2 regions of the Kitasatospora sp. NPDC056138 genome follow, and region 1 is predicted to be linked to the other one. Evidence: riboswitches for the same ligand, from Rfam matches in the RefSeq annotation. Region 1 holds a riboswitch; the other holds the start of a gene.
What was found. Region 1 has a riboswitch for S-adenosylmethionine ahead of thrC (threonine synthase). Riboswitches for the same ligand answer to the same signal wherever they lie in the genome.
Positions count from the first base shown of each region.

Region 2: another riboswitch for S-adenosylmethionine. It lies ahead of ACFC1R_RS05775 (aminotransferase class V-fold PLP-dependent enzyme); the one in region 1 lies ahead of thrC (threonine synthase).

Region 1 covers NZ_JBHJVK010000018.1:74,503-81,455, reverse strand. Annotated here, with positions in the region: gene groL (chaperonin GroEL) at 45-1,667, opposite strand; gene ACFC1R_RS14330 (cold-shock protein) at 2,002-2,208, opposite strand; gene ACFC1R_RS14325 (MoaD/ThiS family protein) at 2,836-3,114, opposite strand; gene thrC (threonine synthase) at 3,174-4,451, opposite strand; SAM riboswitch class I at 4,469-4,600, opposite strand; gene ACFC1R_RS14315 (glucosyl-3-phosphoglycerate synthase) at 4,755-5,762, shown strand; gene ACFC1R_RS14310 (trehalose-6-phosphate synthase) at 5,896-6,953, shown strand, end outside.
Region 2 covers NZ_JBHJVK010000005.1:168,010-174,962, reverse strand. Annotated here, with positions in the region: gene ACFC1R_RS05775 (aminotransferase class V-fold PLP-dependent enzyme) at 1-924, opposite strand, end outside; SAM riboswitch class IV at 978-1,095, opposite strand; gene trpD (anthranilate phosphoribosyltransferase) at 1,359-2,435, opposite strand; gene ACFC1R_RS05765 (hypothetical protein) at 2,610-3,035, opposite strand; gene ACFC1R_RS05760 (heme-copper oxidase subunit III) at 3,471-4,091, shown strand; gene ACFC1R_RS05755 (c-type cytochrome) at 4,251-5,060, shown strand; gene ACFC1R_RS05750 (Rieske 2Fe-2S domain-containing protein) at 5,057-6,124, shown strand; gene ACFC1R_RS05745 (cytochrome bc complex cytochrome b subunit) at 6,121-6,953, shown strand, end outside.

The sequences.
Region 1 (6,953 bases):
AGACCGCCCTCGCAGACGATCAGAACTCGCCGATCCCCGGGGGATCAGAAGTCCATGTCACCGCCCGGCATGCCGCCGCCGGCGGCCGCAGCGGCCTTCTCCGGCTTGTCGGCGATGACGGCCTCGGTGGTGAGGAACAGCGCCGCGATGGAGGCGGCGTTCTGCAGCGCGGAGCGGGTGACCTTGGCCGGGTCGATGATGCCCGACGCGATCAGGTCGACGTACTCGTTGGTGGCGGCGTTCAGGCCGTGACCGGCGGGGAGGTTGCGGACCTTCTCCACCACGACGCCGCCCTCGAGGCCGGCGTTGGTCGCGATCTGCTTGATCGGGGCCTCCAGCGCCACGCGGACGATGTTGGCACCGGTGGCCTCGTCGCCGTCCAGCTCCAGCTTGTCGAAGGCGACACCGGCCTGCAGCAGCGCGACGCCACCACCGGCGACGATGCCCTCCTCGACGGCGGCCTTCGCGTTGCGGACGGCGTCCTCGATGCGGTGCTTGCGCTCCTTGAGCTCGACCTCGGTGGCCGCGCCGGCCTTGATGACGGCCACGCCGCCGGCCAGCTTGGCGAGGCGCTCCTGGAGCTTCTCGCGGTCGTAGTCCGAGTCGCTGTTCTCGATCTCGGCACGGATCTGGTTGACGCGGCCGGCGACCTGGTCGCTGTCGCCGCCACCGTCGACGATGGTCGTCTCGTCCTTGGTGATGACGACCTTGCGGGCGGTGCCCAGCAGGTCCAGACCGGCGTTCTCCAGCTTGAGGCCGACCTCCTCGGAGATGACGGTGCCACCGGTGAGGATGGCGATGTCGCCGAGCATGGCCTTGCGGCGGTCACCGAAGCCCGGGGCCTTGACGGCGACGGACTTGAAGGTGCCACGGATCTTGTTCACGACCAGGGTCGACAGGGCCTCGCCCTCGACGTCCTCGGCGATGATGACGAGCGGCTTGCCGCTCTGCATGACCTTCTCCAGCAGCGGGAGCAGGTCCTTGACCGAGCCGATCTTGGAGTTGGCGATCAGGATGTACGGGTCCTCGAAGGACGCCTCCATCCGCTCCAGGTCGGTGGCGAAGTAGGCGGAGATGTAGCCCTTGTCGAAGCGCATGCCCTCGGTGAGCTCGAGCTCCAGGCCGAAGGTGTTGCTCTCCTCGACGGTGATGACACCTTCCTTGCCGACCTTGTCCATGGCCTCGGCGATGAGCTCGCCGATCTGGGTGTCGGCGGCCGAGATGGAGGCGGTGGAGGCGATCTGCTCCTTGGTCTCCACGTCCTTGGCCTGGGCCAGCAGCTGGTCCGAGACGGCGGCGACGGCCTTCTCGATGCCGCGCTTCAGAGCCATCGGGTTGGCGCCGGCGGCGACGTTGCGCAGACCCTCGCGGACGAGCGCCTGGGCGAGCACGGTGGCGGTGGTGGTGCCGTCACCCGCGACGTCGTCGGTCTTCTTGGCGACCTCCTTGACGAGCTCCGCGCCGATCTTCTCGTAGGGGTCCTCGAGCTCGATCTCCTTGGCGATGGAGACACCGTCGTTGGTGATCGTGGGGGCGCCCCACTTCTTCTCAAGGACGACGTTGCGGCCCTTGGGGCCCAGCGTCACCTTGACGGCGTCGGCAAGCTGGTTCATGCCGCGCTCAAGGCCGCGGCGAGCTTCCTCGTCAAACGCGATGATCTTGGCCATCGGAAGTGGTCCTCCAGGACACGGTCGACTGCTCGGACCGAGAGGTGCCCGCGACGGACGGCCCTGCGAGCGCGGGTCCTTTCCCCTGCCGCTCCCTGGGGCCTCACCGACCCGGTCCGTTTGTCACTCTCAAGCTGAGAGTGCTAACGCCAATGATTAGCACTCCGGGGTATCGAGTGCAAGCCCAATGCGGCAGTGTCGACCGGCAGTCGGCAGTCGGCCCCGGGCCCCGCAGACGGCGGTGGACCCGCACGACAGGCGTCGTACGGGTCCACTGCTCGAACAGAGTGAGCGCCAGCTCGTGACCGAGCCGAGGGCTCCGCAGGTCGGAAGGTCAGACCGCAGCGTTGCGGACCATGTCCGCCTGCGGACCCTTCTGCCCCTGGGAGATCTCGAACTCGACCCGCTGGCCCTCCTCGAGGGTGCGGTAGCCGTCCATCTGGATCGCGCTGTAGTGGACGAACACGTCCGCACCACCGTCGACCGCGATGAAGCCGTAGCCCTTCTCCGCGTTGAACCACTTGACGGTGCCCTGAGCCATTCCGAACTCCCCTTGTGCTGTGCTGGCCCTTCACGGACCCGCAGGTTGCGGGCCCAGGCTGGTAGGCCGGCCCGAGGGAACCCCCCCTGGGCACAGCCGTGCACGTCGCAAACCGCCGTCGTTTCCCGGGAGTTGCCGGGTCGACGGGTGATTGCGTACGACCGCCGCTGAATGTATCCGGACAGACGCCCTCTGCAACAGGCCCAACTTCCGCGAATTCCATCCGGAAGCTTTCGGGTGTCGCGGGATAAAAGCGGCAGAATGCGCCAATTCCTGCCGGGCATAATGGACGAACAGTCGCAAATCGCCGGTAAATTTCTGACGTCGTCCTGACATCTTCTGCCGTGGACCGCCCGGGGTCCGTCTCAGCGGCCGGAAGAGCCTTGCGTATGCGATCGGCTGGCGGAGCGTCAGTCACCGGCCGCTCCTGGGCCTCGCTCCCGAGATGTGGTCGGCGGGGGAGTATGCCGACACCTGCGCACTTTACCGCCACTTGAGAGCGCCCTTTTCCACCGGCACGCCAAGAGCCGCCAACCGGCACGGAAATAAACATTCCATGCCCGTCGACGGCTCCCGGTGTGGTAGCGGCGACCGCGTCCGCAGGTGTGCGGGGTCCGCTCCGGCGGTTCAGCAGCCGCCGGCCACGGCGGGGATGACCGAGACGGACGAGCCGTCCCTGATCTCGGTCTCCAGGCCCTGGTCGAAGCGCACGTCGTCGTCGTTGACGTAGACGTTGACGAAGCGGCGCAGCCTGCCCGTGTCGTCCAGGATCCGGGCGGCGATGCCGGGGTGGTTGGCGTCCAGGTCGGCGATGACGGCGGCCAGGGTCGCGCCCTCGGCGGTCACCTCGGCGGCGCCGCCGGTGTAGGTGCGCAGGATGGTCGGGATGCGGACGGATGCGCTCATGGTGCGAAGCTCCTAGGTGGTGGGTCGTGGGACGCCGGGTGGCCCGGGCGGCGTCGGGCTCAGGCCAGGCCGGCGGCGCGGAAGGAGTCCAGCGTCGGGCGGATGGTGGCGGTCAGGCCCGCGTCGGACACCGCGTCCAGGGTCTTCAGGCCGTCACCGGTGTTGATCGCGACGGTCTCCTTGGCCGGGTCCAGCCGGCCGCTCTCGACCAGCTTCTTCAGCACGCCCACGGTCACCCCGCCGGCGGTCTCGGCGAAGATGCCCTCGGTGCGGGCCAGCAGCTTGATCGCGGCCACCACCTCGGCGTCGGTGACGTCCTCGACCGCACCGCCGGTGCGGCGGGCGATGTCCAGCACGTACGGGCCGTCGGCCGGGTTGCCGATCGCCAGCGACTTGGCGATGGTGTCCGGCTTGACCGGGCGGATCACGTCGTGGCCGGCCTTGAAGGCGGCGGAGACCGGGGAGCAGCCCTCGGCCTGGGCGCCGAAGATCCGGTACGGGCGGTCCTCGACCAGGCCGAGCCCGATCAGCTCCTGCAGCCCCTTGTCGATCTTGGTGAGCTGGGAGCCCGAGGCGATCGGGATGACGATCTGCTCCGGCAGCCGCCAGCCGAGCTGCTCGCAGATCTCGTACGCCAGGGTCTTGGAGCCCTCGCCGTAGTACGGACGGAGGTTGACGTTGACGAAGCCCCAGCCCTCACCGGCCGGATCGCCGATCAGCTCGGAGCAGAACCGGTTCACATCGTCGTAGTTGCCCTCGATGCCGACCAGTTCGCCGCCGTAGACACCGGCCATCACGACCTTGCCCTGCTCCAGGTCGTGCGGGATGAACACGCAGGACCTGAACCCGGCCCGGGCCGCCGCCGCGCCCACCGCACCGGCCAGGTTGCCGGTCGAGGAGCAGGACAGGGTGGTGAAGCCGAAGGCGCGGGCCGCCTCGATGGCGCAGGCCACCACCCGGTCCTTGAAGGAGTGGGTCGGGTTCCCGGAGTCGTCCTTGACGTGCAGCTGTGCGGTGAAACCCAGCTCGCGGCCCAGGTTGTCGGCCTTGACCAGCGGGGTCCAGCCGGGGTTCAGGTTGGGCTTGCCGGCCACGTCGGCCGGGACGGGCAGCAGCGGGGCGTAGCGCCAGATGCTGGCGGGGCCCGACTCGATCCGCTCGCGCAACTGCTCGGCCCGGTAGGAGCCGAAGTCGTAGGCGATCTCCAGCGGGCCGAAGCACTCCAGGCAGGCGAAACTGGGACCGAGGGGGAACCGGGTACCGCACTCGCGACAGGACAGCGCGGCGGCAGGGCCGAGGTCGACGGTCGCAACGGGTGCTTGGGTAGCGGTAGCCATGATGGCGGAGGCCTCTCTCCTCATCTTCCCCGTGACGCGGCTGCGCCACAGGCCGGAATTGGCACCTGTCCCGCCGGGGCCTGTGACCGCCGGGCGAGAAGGTTGCCGGGACGTCAACGGGCCGTTCCCTCAGTCCCTCTGGATGAGCTCTGTGAAGTTGTGGTCACGCTGCCGGGCCGACCCCGATGTACGCAGGTCCGGCCGGGTTACGAAGACTGTAGCCGAAGGTGTCAAGCTCGAACGGGAGCGTCCGACACGCGAGATGAACCCGACCGTTTCCATCCGAACACGAGGAGCGACACCGTGCCCGACCAGCTGACCGAGGCCCTCCTGCCGGAGGTGGAGCGCTGGCTGCGCAGCCACTCCTGGGCGGCCGCCGACCGTCCCGTCGAGGCCCTGCTCGCGGCCAAGCGGGCGGCCGGCCGGGCCGGTTCCGTCAGCGTGGTGCTGCCCGCGCTGGACGAGGAACCGACGGTCGGCGAGATCGTCCGGGTGATCCGGCGCGAACTGGTGGAACGGATCCCGCTGGTCGACGAGTTGGTGGTGGTCGACTCCGGCTCGGTGGACCGGACCGCCGAACTGGCCGCCGCCGCCGGCGCCCGGGTGGTGCACCGCGACGACATCCTGCCCCGGATACCCACCGTGCCGGGCAAGGGCGAGGTGCTCTGGCGCTCGCTGCTGGCGACCACCGGCGAGATCGTCTGCTTCATCGACGCGGACCTGCGCGAGTTCGACCCGGCCTTCGTCACGGGGATCGTCGGACCGCTGCTCACCGACCCCGGCATCCAGCTGGTCAAGGCGATGTACGACCGGCCGCTGGAGACCGAGGGCGCCGTCGTACCGGCCGGCGGCGGCCGGGTCACCGAGCTGGTCGCACGTCCGCTGCTCAACCTGCACTGGCCGCAGCTGGCCGGGTTCGTCCAGCCGCTGGGCGGGGAGTACGCGGCCCGGCGCTCACTGCTGGAGCGGCTGCACTTCCCGACCGGGTACGGGGTCGAGCTCGGCCTGCTGGTGGACGCCCTGGACGAGGTCGGCCTCGACGCCCTGGCGCAGGTGGACGTCGGCGTCCGGCACCACCGCCACCAGGACGGCCAGGCCCTCGGCCGGATGGCCGCCACCATCTACCGCACGGCCCTGGAACGCCTCGACCGGACCCACCGCCTCAAGGCCGCGGACGACCTGGTCCACCCGCACCTCACCCAGTTCACCCGGGCCTCCCGATCCCGCGGCTTCACCCCGCACACCCACCCGGTCACGGCCCTCGAACGCCCTCCGATGCTCAGCGTTCCCGAGTACCGGGAACGGGGTTAGCCCTCGGGGGCGCGGGGGACCACGCACCTTCGATGTGCGCGGTTCCGCGCGCCCCCGATCCGTTCGCCCCGGCCCCGGCGGGTGTCCCGACCCGGAGGGTTTCCGGCACCCCGGGCCCGGCAAGGTTCAAGACATGGGCGATCTCGCGACCGAACGTTCGAATCCGACCGGCAGGGCCCCGATCCTGGTGGCCTCGAACCGCGGCCCGGTGTCCTTCACCCTCGAGGACGACGGATCGCTGACCCTGCGCCGAGGCGGCGGCGGCCTGGTCTCCGGGCTCTCCGCGATCGACGACCCGTCCTCGGTCTGGGTCTGCGCGGCGCTCGGCGACGCCGACCGCGCGGCGGCCCGCCGGTCCCCCGACGGCCGGCTCGACCTAGGCGGCTTCGAGGTCGGCGGCCAGGCCGTCCGGATGCTCGACATCGATCCGGACACCTTCCGCCGTGCCTACAACGGCATCGCCAACTCCACTCTGTGGTTCGTCCACCACCTGCTGTACGACACCCCCGTCTCGCCGCTCTTCGACGACCGGTTCCGCCGCGAGTGGGAGTCCTACGGCGCGTACAACTCCGCCTTCGCCCGGGCGCTGGCCGCCGAGGCGGCCCCCGGCGCGGTGGTGCTCGTCCAGGACTACCACCTCTCCCTGGCCCCGACCCAGCTCCGCGCGCTCCGCCCCGACCTGCGCATCGGGCACTTCTCGCACACCCCGTGGGCCCCGCCGGAGTACTACCGGATGCTGCCGGACGACGTCGCCGAGGCGGTGCTCGCGGGCATCCTCGGCGCCGACCGCGCGGCGTTCCTGACCCTCCGGTGGGCACTCGCCTTCGCCGACTGCTGCGAGGCGGTGCTCGGCGCGACGGTGGACCGGGACGCCCTCACCGTCACGCACGCCGGGCGCACCACCCGGCTCGGCGTCCACGGCCTCGGCGCCGACGCGGACTTCCTCCGCTCGCGCGCCCACCGGCCGGACGTGGACGCCCAGCTGGCCACCCTGCGCGAGGCGGTCGGCCGCTCCGCGGACGGGGCGCCGCGCCGGACCGTCGTCCGGGTGGACCGCACCGAGCTGAGCAAGAACATCGTCCGCGGTCTGCTCGCCTACCGGCACCTGCTCCGCACCCGCCCCGAGTGGCGGGACCGGGTGGTGCACGTCGCCTTCGCCTACCCCTCGCGCCACGACCTGCCCGAGTACCG
Region 2 (6,953 bases), on a different contig from region 1:
CCGGGCCTGGAGCGCGTCGAATCCGGCCTCGCTCAGCGCCCGGCAGGCCGAGGCGATGGCGTAGGCGCCGATCACGTTGGGCGACCCGGCCTCGTGCCTGGCCGGGCCCTGCTGCCACTCGACGGCCACCGAGCCGTCCACCTCCCGGGCCACCGTACGGCTGGCCCCGCCGCCCGCCAGGTAGGGCTCGGCCGCGTCCAGCCAGTCGCCGCGTCCGGCCAGCACACCCGCGCCGAACGGGGCGTACAGCTTGTGGCCGGAGAAGGCGATCCAGTCGACGTCCAGCTCGCGGACCGACACCCGGTGGTGCGGGGCCAGCTGCGCGGCGTCCAGCACGACCCGGGCGCCGTGCCGATGGGCGACCTCGGTCAGCTCGGCGACCGGCCACAGCTCCCCGGTGACGTTCGAGGCACCGGTCACGCAGAACAGCCGCGGGCCGTGCGGGTGCTCGGCGAGCGCGGCGTCCAGCGCGGCGACGGCCTCGGCGTGCGAGCGCGGGGCGCGCAGGTAGCTGACCGTCACGCCCTCGCGGCGCCACGGCAGCAGCGAGGCGTGGTGCTCGGTCTCGAAGGCGAGGACCCGGGTGCCCGCCGGGACCACGCCGGCCAGCAGGTTGAGCGAGTCGGTGGTGGCCCGGGTGAAGACCACCTGGTCGCCCTCGCGCAGGTCGAGGAAGTCGGCGACGGTGCGGCGGCTCTGCTCGAACAGGTCGGTGGAGAGCTGCGAGAGGTACCCGGCCCCCCGGTGCACGCTGCCGTAGTACGGGGCGTAGGCGGCGACGTCGTCCCAGACCCGCTGGAGTGCCGGGGAGCTGGCGGCGTAGTCCAGCGCGGCGTAGGTGACCTTGTCCCCGCTGACCAGCGGGACCTGGACGTCGCGGCCGAGAACGGGGAGGGGGGCGCAGATGTCGGTGGTGACGGACATGGGAAGACACTCCTCTGAGGTCGGGGACCCCGGGAGTGTGCAGGTGTGCCGGGCGTCCGCGCTTGCCACGCGGACGGTGCGCCGCGCAGCCCGGTCCTCACCCAGGGCACCCCGCCACGGACGGAGGGTTGCCGGACAGCAAGCTGGGGCTTGACGCTGTCGCTCATGACCTGCCGTGGACTCTAGGACGCTTCCGAACAACGGTCAAACGACATCCCACAGTTCGGACGTGGCCGGGGACGCCGGACGGAGGGACGGGGCGGCACGGCGGAACCGCGCACGGCGGAGGGCACCGGAGCACAGGCCGCACCGGCCCGGCAGGGGCAGCGAGGCGCACCCTGCCCACCAGGGCGCCCCGAACTCGGTCGCCCTCCGCTTCCGCACGGCTCCCCGGGGACCTGACGGGTCACCCGGCTCGTCGGGGAGGCCGCGCCTCAGGCTCGGGCGGTGGCCTCGGCCCAGCGCTTCAGGACGTCCTGCGCGGCGCCCGAGTCGATGGCCGCGGCGGCCCGCTCCATCCCGGCCCTGAGCTGCTCGGCCAGCGGCGCCCCGGTCAGCTCCAGTGCGGCCAGCGCGGCAGCGGTGTTGAGCAGGACGGCGTCCCGGACCGGTCCCCGCTCCCCGCCCAGCACCCGGCGTGCGACCCCGGCGTTGTACTCGGCGTCGGCGCCTCGCAGCGCCTCGATGCCGACCAGCTCGATACCGACCTCGCGCGGGTCGAAGGCGGCCTCGGAGACCTGACCGTCCTTCACGATCCAGACCCGGGACGTGGTCGAGATGGTCAGCTCGTCCAGCCCGTCGTCGCCCCGGAAGACCAGTGCGGAGGCACCCCGCCGGGCCAGCACGCCGGCGATCAGCCCGGCGAGACGGGTGTCGAAGCAGCCGATCGCGTGGGCGGTGACATGGGCCGGGTTGGTGAGCGGACCGAGGATGTTGAAGGCGGTGGGCACCGCGAGATCACGCCGGGCCGGGGCCGCGTGCCGCATCGCCGGGTGGAACCTGGCGGCGAAGCAGAAGGTCAGACCGACCTCCTCGGCCACCTCGGCTACCCGCTCGGCGCTCAGGTCCAGGCCGATGCCGAGCCGCTCCAGGACGTCGGAGGAGCCGCTGGCGGAGGAGGACGCCCGGTTGCCGTGCTTGACCACCTTCGCGCCGGCCGCCGCCGCCACGATCGCCGACATGGTGGAGATGTTGACGGTCTTGGCCCGGTCGCCGCCGGTGCCGACGATGTCCACCGCGGGGCCGGGGATGTACAGCGGCTCGGCGTGCGCGTACATCGACTCGACCAGGCCGGCGATCTCGTCCACCGTCTCGCCCTTGGCCCGCAGCGCGACCATGAACCCGGCCATCTGTACCGGAGTCGCCTCACCGCTCATGATCCGGTCCATCGCCCAGGCCGCGTCGCCCTGGGCGAGGTCGGTACCGGACAGCAGCGTGCTCAGGAGGTCCGGCCAGGTACGGATCACCTGCGCGGGGTCGCTACCGCCGTTCGCAGGGTTCACGTTCACCATGGCTGACTCCAGCTCTCGTCTTCACCGAAAGGAATGGAGTCAGCCTATCGACCGGGCGGGCACCAGTGCCGCGATCCGGTACCCCCTTCTCTCCTGCTGAGACACCGCCGGGCCACCGCGCCGGGGCGCCGGAGCCCCGACCGGTGTCGGCTGCCGGGCCGGCCGGGCCGCCGCTCAGTGCCGGGCGGGCGTACGGCCCTCGACCCGGGCCCGGAGCAGTGCGACGACCGCCTCGCCCAGTGCCACCGGGTCGACCGGCTGCGAGATCGCGGCGTCCGCTCGGCTCCAGGCGGCGAGCCAGGAGTCCTGCGGCCGCCCGATCAGCGCCAGCACGGGCGGGCAGCCGTAGATCTCGTCCTTGATCTGCCGGGCCACCCCGAGCCCGCCGGCCGGGACGGCCTCGCCGTCCAGGACGCAGAGGTCGATCCCGCCGCGCTCCAGCGCCTTCAGTACCGCGGGGACCGTCGCGCACTCCAGGTAGCGCAGCTCCGGGAGGTCGGCGGCGGGTCGCCGGCCGAGTGCGAGGGTCACCTGCTCCCGGGTGTTGCGGTCGTCGCTGTAGACCAGAACGGTGAGCGTCTCGTCGGTCGTGTGCGCCATGGGCCCTGCTCCCGGGTGCTCGTCCTCTATAACGTCTGCCCCGACGAGTCCAGTGTGATCCGGACCACGTCTACTTCCGGATGCTACTCCCGCCCACCCCCCGAGGTGAGCCCCTGGCGCGATCTCGCTCAAGCCACCACGCACAGGACTCACCCACCCGGAGGACAGGCCGTCACCCCCAAGCACTCACACCACCCGTACGGCGGAGGTGCTAACCCACCGGAACCCGGCAGCGCGGTAGTGACACGCGGAGCAAAGGAGTGCCGCAGGCATCCGAACCGACCATCGGTCCACCCGAAGAACCATCAGAAAACGGACACCGCCCCGCTCAGCCCGCCCCCGGACGCCCCGTCCGGCCCCAACTGGGCATACCGCACGCACCGGACACTCCGAAGGGAGACCCCCGGCGTGAAGACGGAATAAGGGACCGACATAATGTCCGTCGTGGCGACAGCAACAGCAACAGAAACCGGACACGCGCACGGAGCGGTCAACAGGCCGAACCTCGTCAGCGTCGGAACCATCGTCTGGCTGAGCTCGGAGCTGATGTTCTTCGCGGCCCTGTTCGCGATGTACTTCACGCTCCGCTCGGTCAAGGGCGCAGAGTTCTGGACCGAGAAGGCGCACGCCCTCAATGTGCCCTTCTCCTCGGTGAACACCACGATCCTGGTGCTCTCCTCCCTCACCTGCCAGCTCGGCGTCTTCGCCGCCGAGCGCGGTGACGTGAAGAAGCTCCGCTCGTGGTTCACCATCACCTTCGTGATGGGCGCGATCTTCATCGGCGGCCAGATCTTCGAGTACACCGAACTGGTCAAGAAGGACGGCCTCTCGCTCTCCTCCGACCCGTACGGCACGGTGTTCTACCTGACCACCGGCTTCCACGGCCTGCATGTGACGGGTGGTCTGATCGCCTTCCTGCTGGTCCTTGGACGGACGTACGCAGCGAAGCGGTTCACGCACGAGCAGGCCACCGCCGCGATCGTGGTGTCGTACTACTGGCACTTCGTCGACGTCGTGTGGATCGGCCTGTTCGCGACCATCTACCTGATCAAGTAACCAGCTGATCAGGTCGCTGGCCGCCGGTCGGAGCAGTGCTCGCCCACCTACGGGCGGCGCCGCACCGACCCGAACGCGCGTCCCCGAAGCCGGCCCAGAGCAGACCGCGCCGCCGGGCACGCCCACCAGCCGACCAGATCCTGACACCGGGGTTATTCCGTGAAAAAGCTCTCCGCACGACGGCGCCACCCACTGGCGGCGCTGGTCGTCCTACTTCTCGCCCTGGCGGCCACCGGGGGGCTGTACGCCGCGTTCGCGCCCGCCGAGAAGGCGCAGGCCGACAGCTCGGCGCAGTCGCTCGCGATCGATGAGGGCAAGAAGCTCTTCGCCGTCGGCTGCTCCTCCTGCCACGGTCTGAACGGCCAGGGGTCCTCCGACGGCCCGAGCCTGGTCGGCGTCGGCTCCGCCGCTGTCGACTTCCAGGTCGGCACCGGCCGCATGCCCGCGCAGCAGCCGGGTGCCCAGGTCCCGCGCAAGAAGGTCATCTACAGCCAGACCGAGATCGACCAGCTGGCCGCCTTCGTGGCCTCGCTCGGCCCCGGCCCGGTTACCCCGACCAAGGACCAGTACACCTCCACGGACCCGAACGACGTGTCCAAGGGTGGCGAGCTGTTCCGCACCAACTGCGCCCAGTGCCACAACTTCGCCGGCCAGGGCGGTGCCCTGACCCGCGGCAAGTTCGCCCCGTCGCTCGATGGTGTGGACGCCAAGCACATCTACGAGGCCATGCAGACCGGCCCGCAGAACATGCCGTCGTTCCCCGACACCACCATGCCGGAGGAGCAGAAGAAGCAGATCGTGGCCTTCGTCCGCCACACCACCAACGATGAGCCCAACCCCGGCGGCCTGGCCCTGGGCAGCCTCGGTCCGGTGACCGAGGGTCTGTTCGGCTGGATCTTCGGTCTCGGTGCCCTCATCGCGGTCGCGATCTGGGTCGCCGCCCACACCACCAAGGCCAAGAAGTCATGAGCCACGACATTCCTGAAGAGAAGCTGCCGGAGGCGCACGACGCCTCCCACGGCCACGAGGTGGCCGAGCACGGCGACCCGTTCGCCGACCCGGGCCTGCCGGCCCACGAGCCGCGTCGGACCGACATCGACGAGCGGGCCGCCAAGCGCGCCGAGCGCCAGGTCTCGCTGATGTTCATCATCTCGATGCTGGCGACGATCGGGTTCATCGCCTCGTACGTGATCTTCCCGATCGACAAGATCATCTACGTCTTCCCGCTGGGTCACATCAGCGCGCTGAACTTCGCGCTCGGTCTGACCCTGGGTGTGGCGCTGTTCTGCATCGGCGCGGGCGCGGTCCACTGGGCCCGCACCCTGATGTCCGACGTCGAGATGCCGGCCGAGCGCCACCCGATCGAGGCTGACGACGAGGTCCGCAACGACGTCATCGAGCAGTTCAAGACCGGTGCCGCCGAGTCCGGCTTCGGCCGCCGCAAGATGCTGCGCAACACGCTCATCGGCTCGATGGCCCTGGTGCCGCTCTCCGGTGTCGTCCTGCTTCGTGACCTGGGCCCGCTGCCCGAGAAGAAGCTGGACCACACCAACTGGATCGAGGCCACCGAGGCCAAGCCGATCCAGCTGATCAACATGAACACCAACCAGCCGATGAAGGCCGAGGACATCGCGGTCGGCTCGCTCACCTTCGCCAAGCCCGAGGGCCTGGAGGAGTCGGACGAGGACTTCCAGCAGCGCATCGCCAAGGACGCGCTGATGCTCGTCCGGATCGCTCCGGAGGACATCAAGGACGCGAAGTCCCGCGACCTCGGCTTCGAGGGCGTTCTCGCCTACTCGAAGATCTGCACCCACGTCGGCTGCCCGATCAGCCTGTACGAGCAGCAGACCCACCACGCGCTCTGCCCCTGCCACCAGTCGACCTTCGACCTGGCGGACGGCGCGCGCGTGATCTTCGGCCCGGCCGGCCACCCGCTGCCGCAGCTGAAGATCACCACTGACGAGAAGGGCTTCCTGGTCGCCACCGGCGACTTCGCCGAGCCCGTCGGCCCGAGCTTCTGGGAGCGCTCATGAGTTCCGCGAGCAGCGTCAACAACGACGCAAAGCCCAGCAGCGGCAGCACTCGCGCCAAGCCCGCCAACAAGTTCGAGGCGGCAGCTGACTGGACCGACGGCCGGCTGGGGATCTACTCCCTCGCCCGCGCCAACCTGCGCAAGATCTTCCCGGACCACTGGTCCTTCATGCTCGGTGAGATCTGCCTCTACAGCTTCGTCATCATCATCCTCACGGGTGTGTACCTGACGCTGTTCTTCAAGCCGAGCATGGCCGAGGTCGTCTACCACGGCCCGTACGCCCCGCTCGACGGCATCAAGATGTCCGAGGCGTACGCCTCGACCATGAACATCAGCTTCGAGGTCCGCGGTGGCCTGCTGATCCGTCAGATCCACCACTGGGCCGCGCTGGTGTTCGTCGCCGCGATGCTCGTGCACATGATGCGCGTCTTCTTCACCGGCGCGTTCCGCAAGCCGCGCGAGATCAACTGGGTCTTCGGCTTCCTGCTGCTGCTCCTCGGCATGTTCGACGGCTTCTTCGGCTACTCGCTCCCCGACGACCTGCTGTCCGGTACCGGTATCCGCTTCATGGAAGGCGCGATCCTCGCCGTTCCGCTGGTGGGCACCTACATCCAGATGTTCCTGTTCGGCGGCGAGTTCCCCGGCACCGACATCGTGCCGCGCTTCTTCACCATCCACGTGCTGCTCATCCCGGGCATCATGCTGGGCCTGCTGGTGGCGCACCTGATCCTGGTCTTCTACCACAAGCACACCCAGTGGGCAGGCCCGGGCAAGACCGAGAAGAACGTCGTCGGCATGCCGCTGATGCCGGTCTACATGGCCAAGGCCGG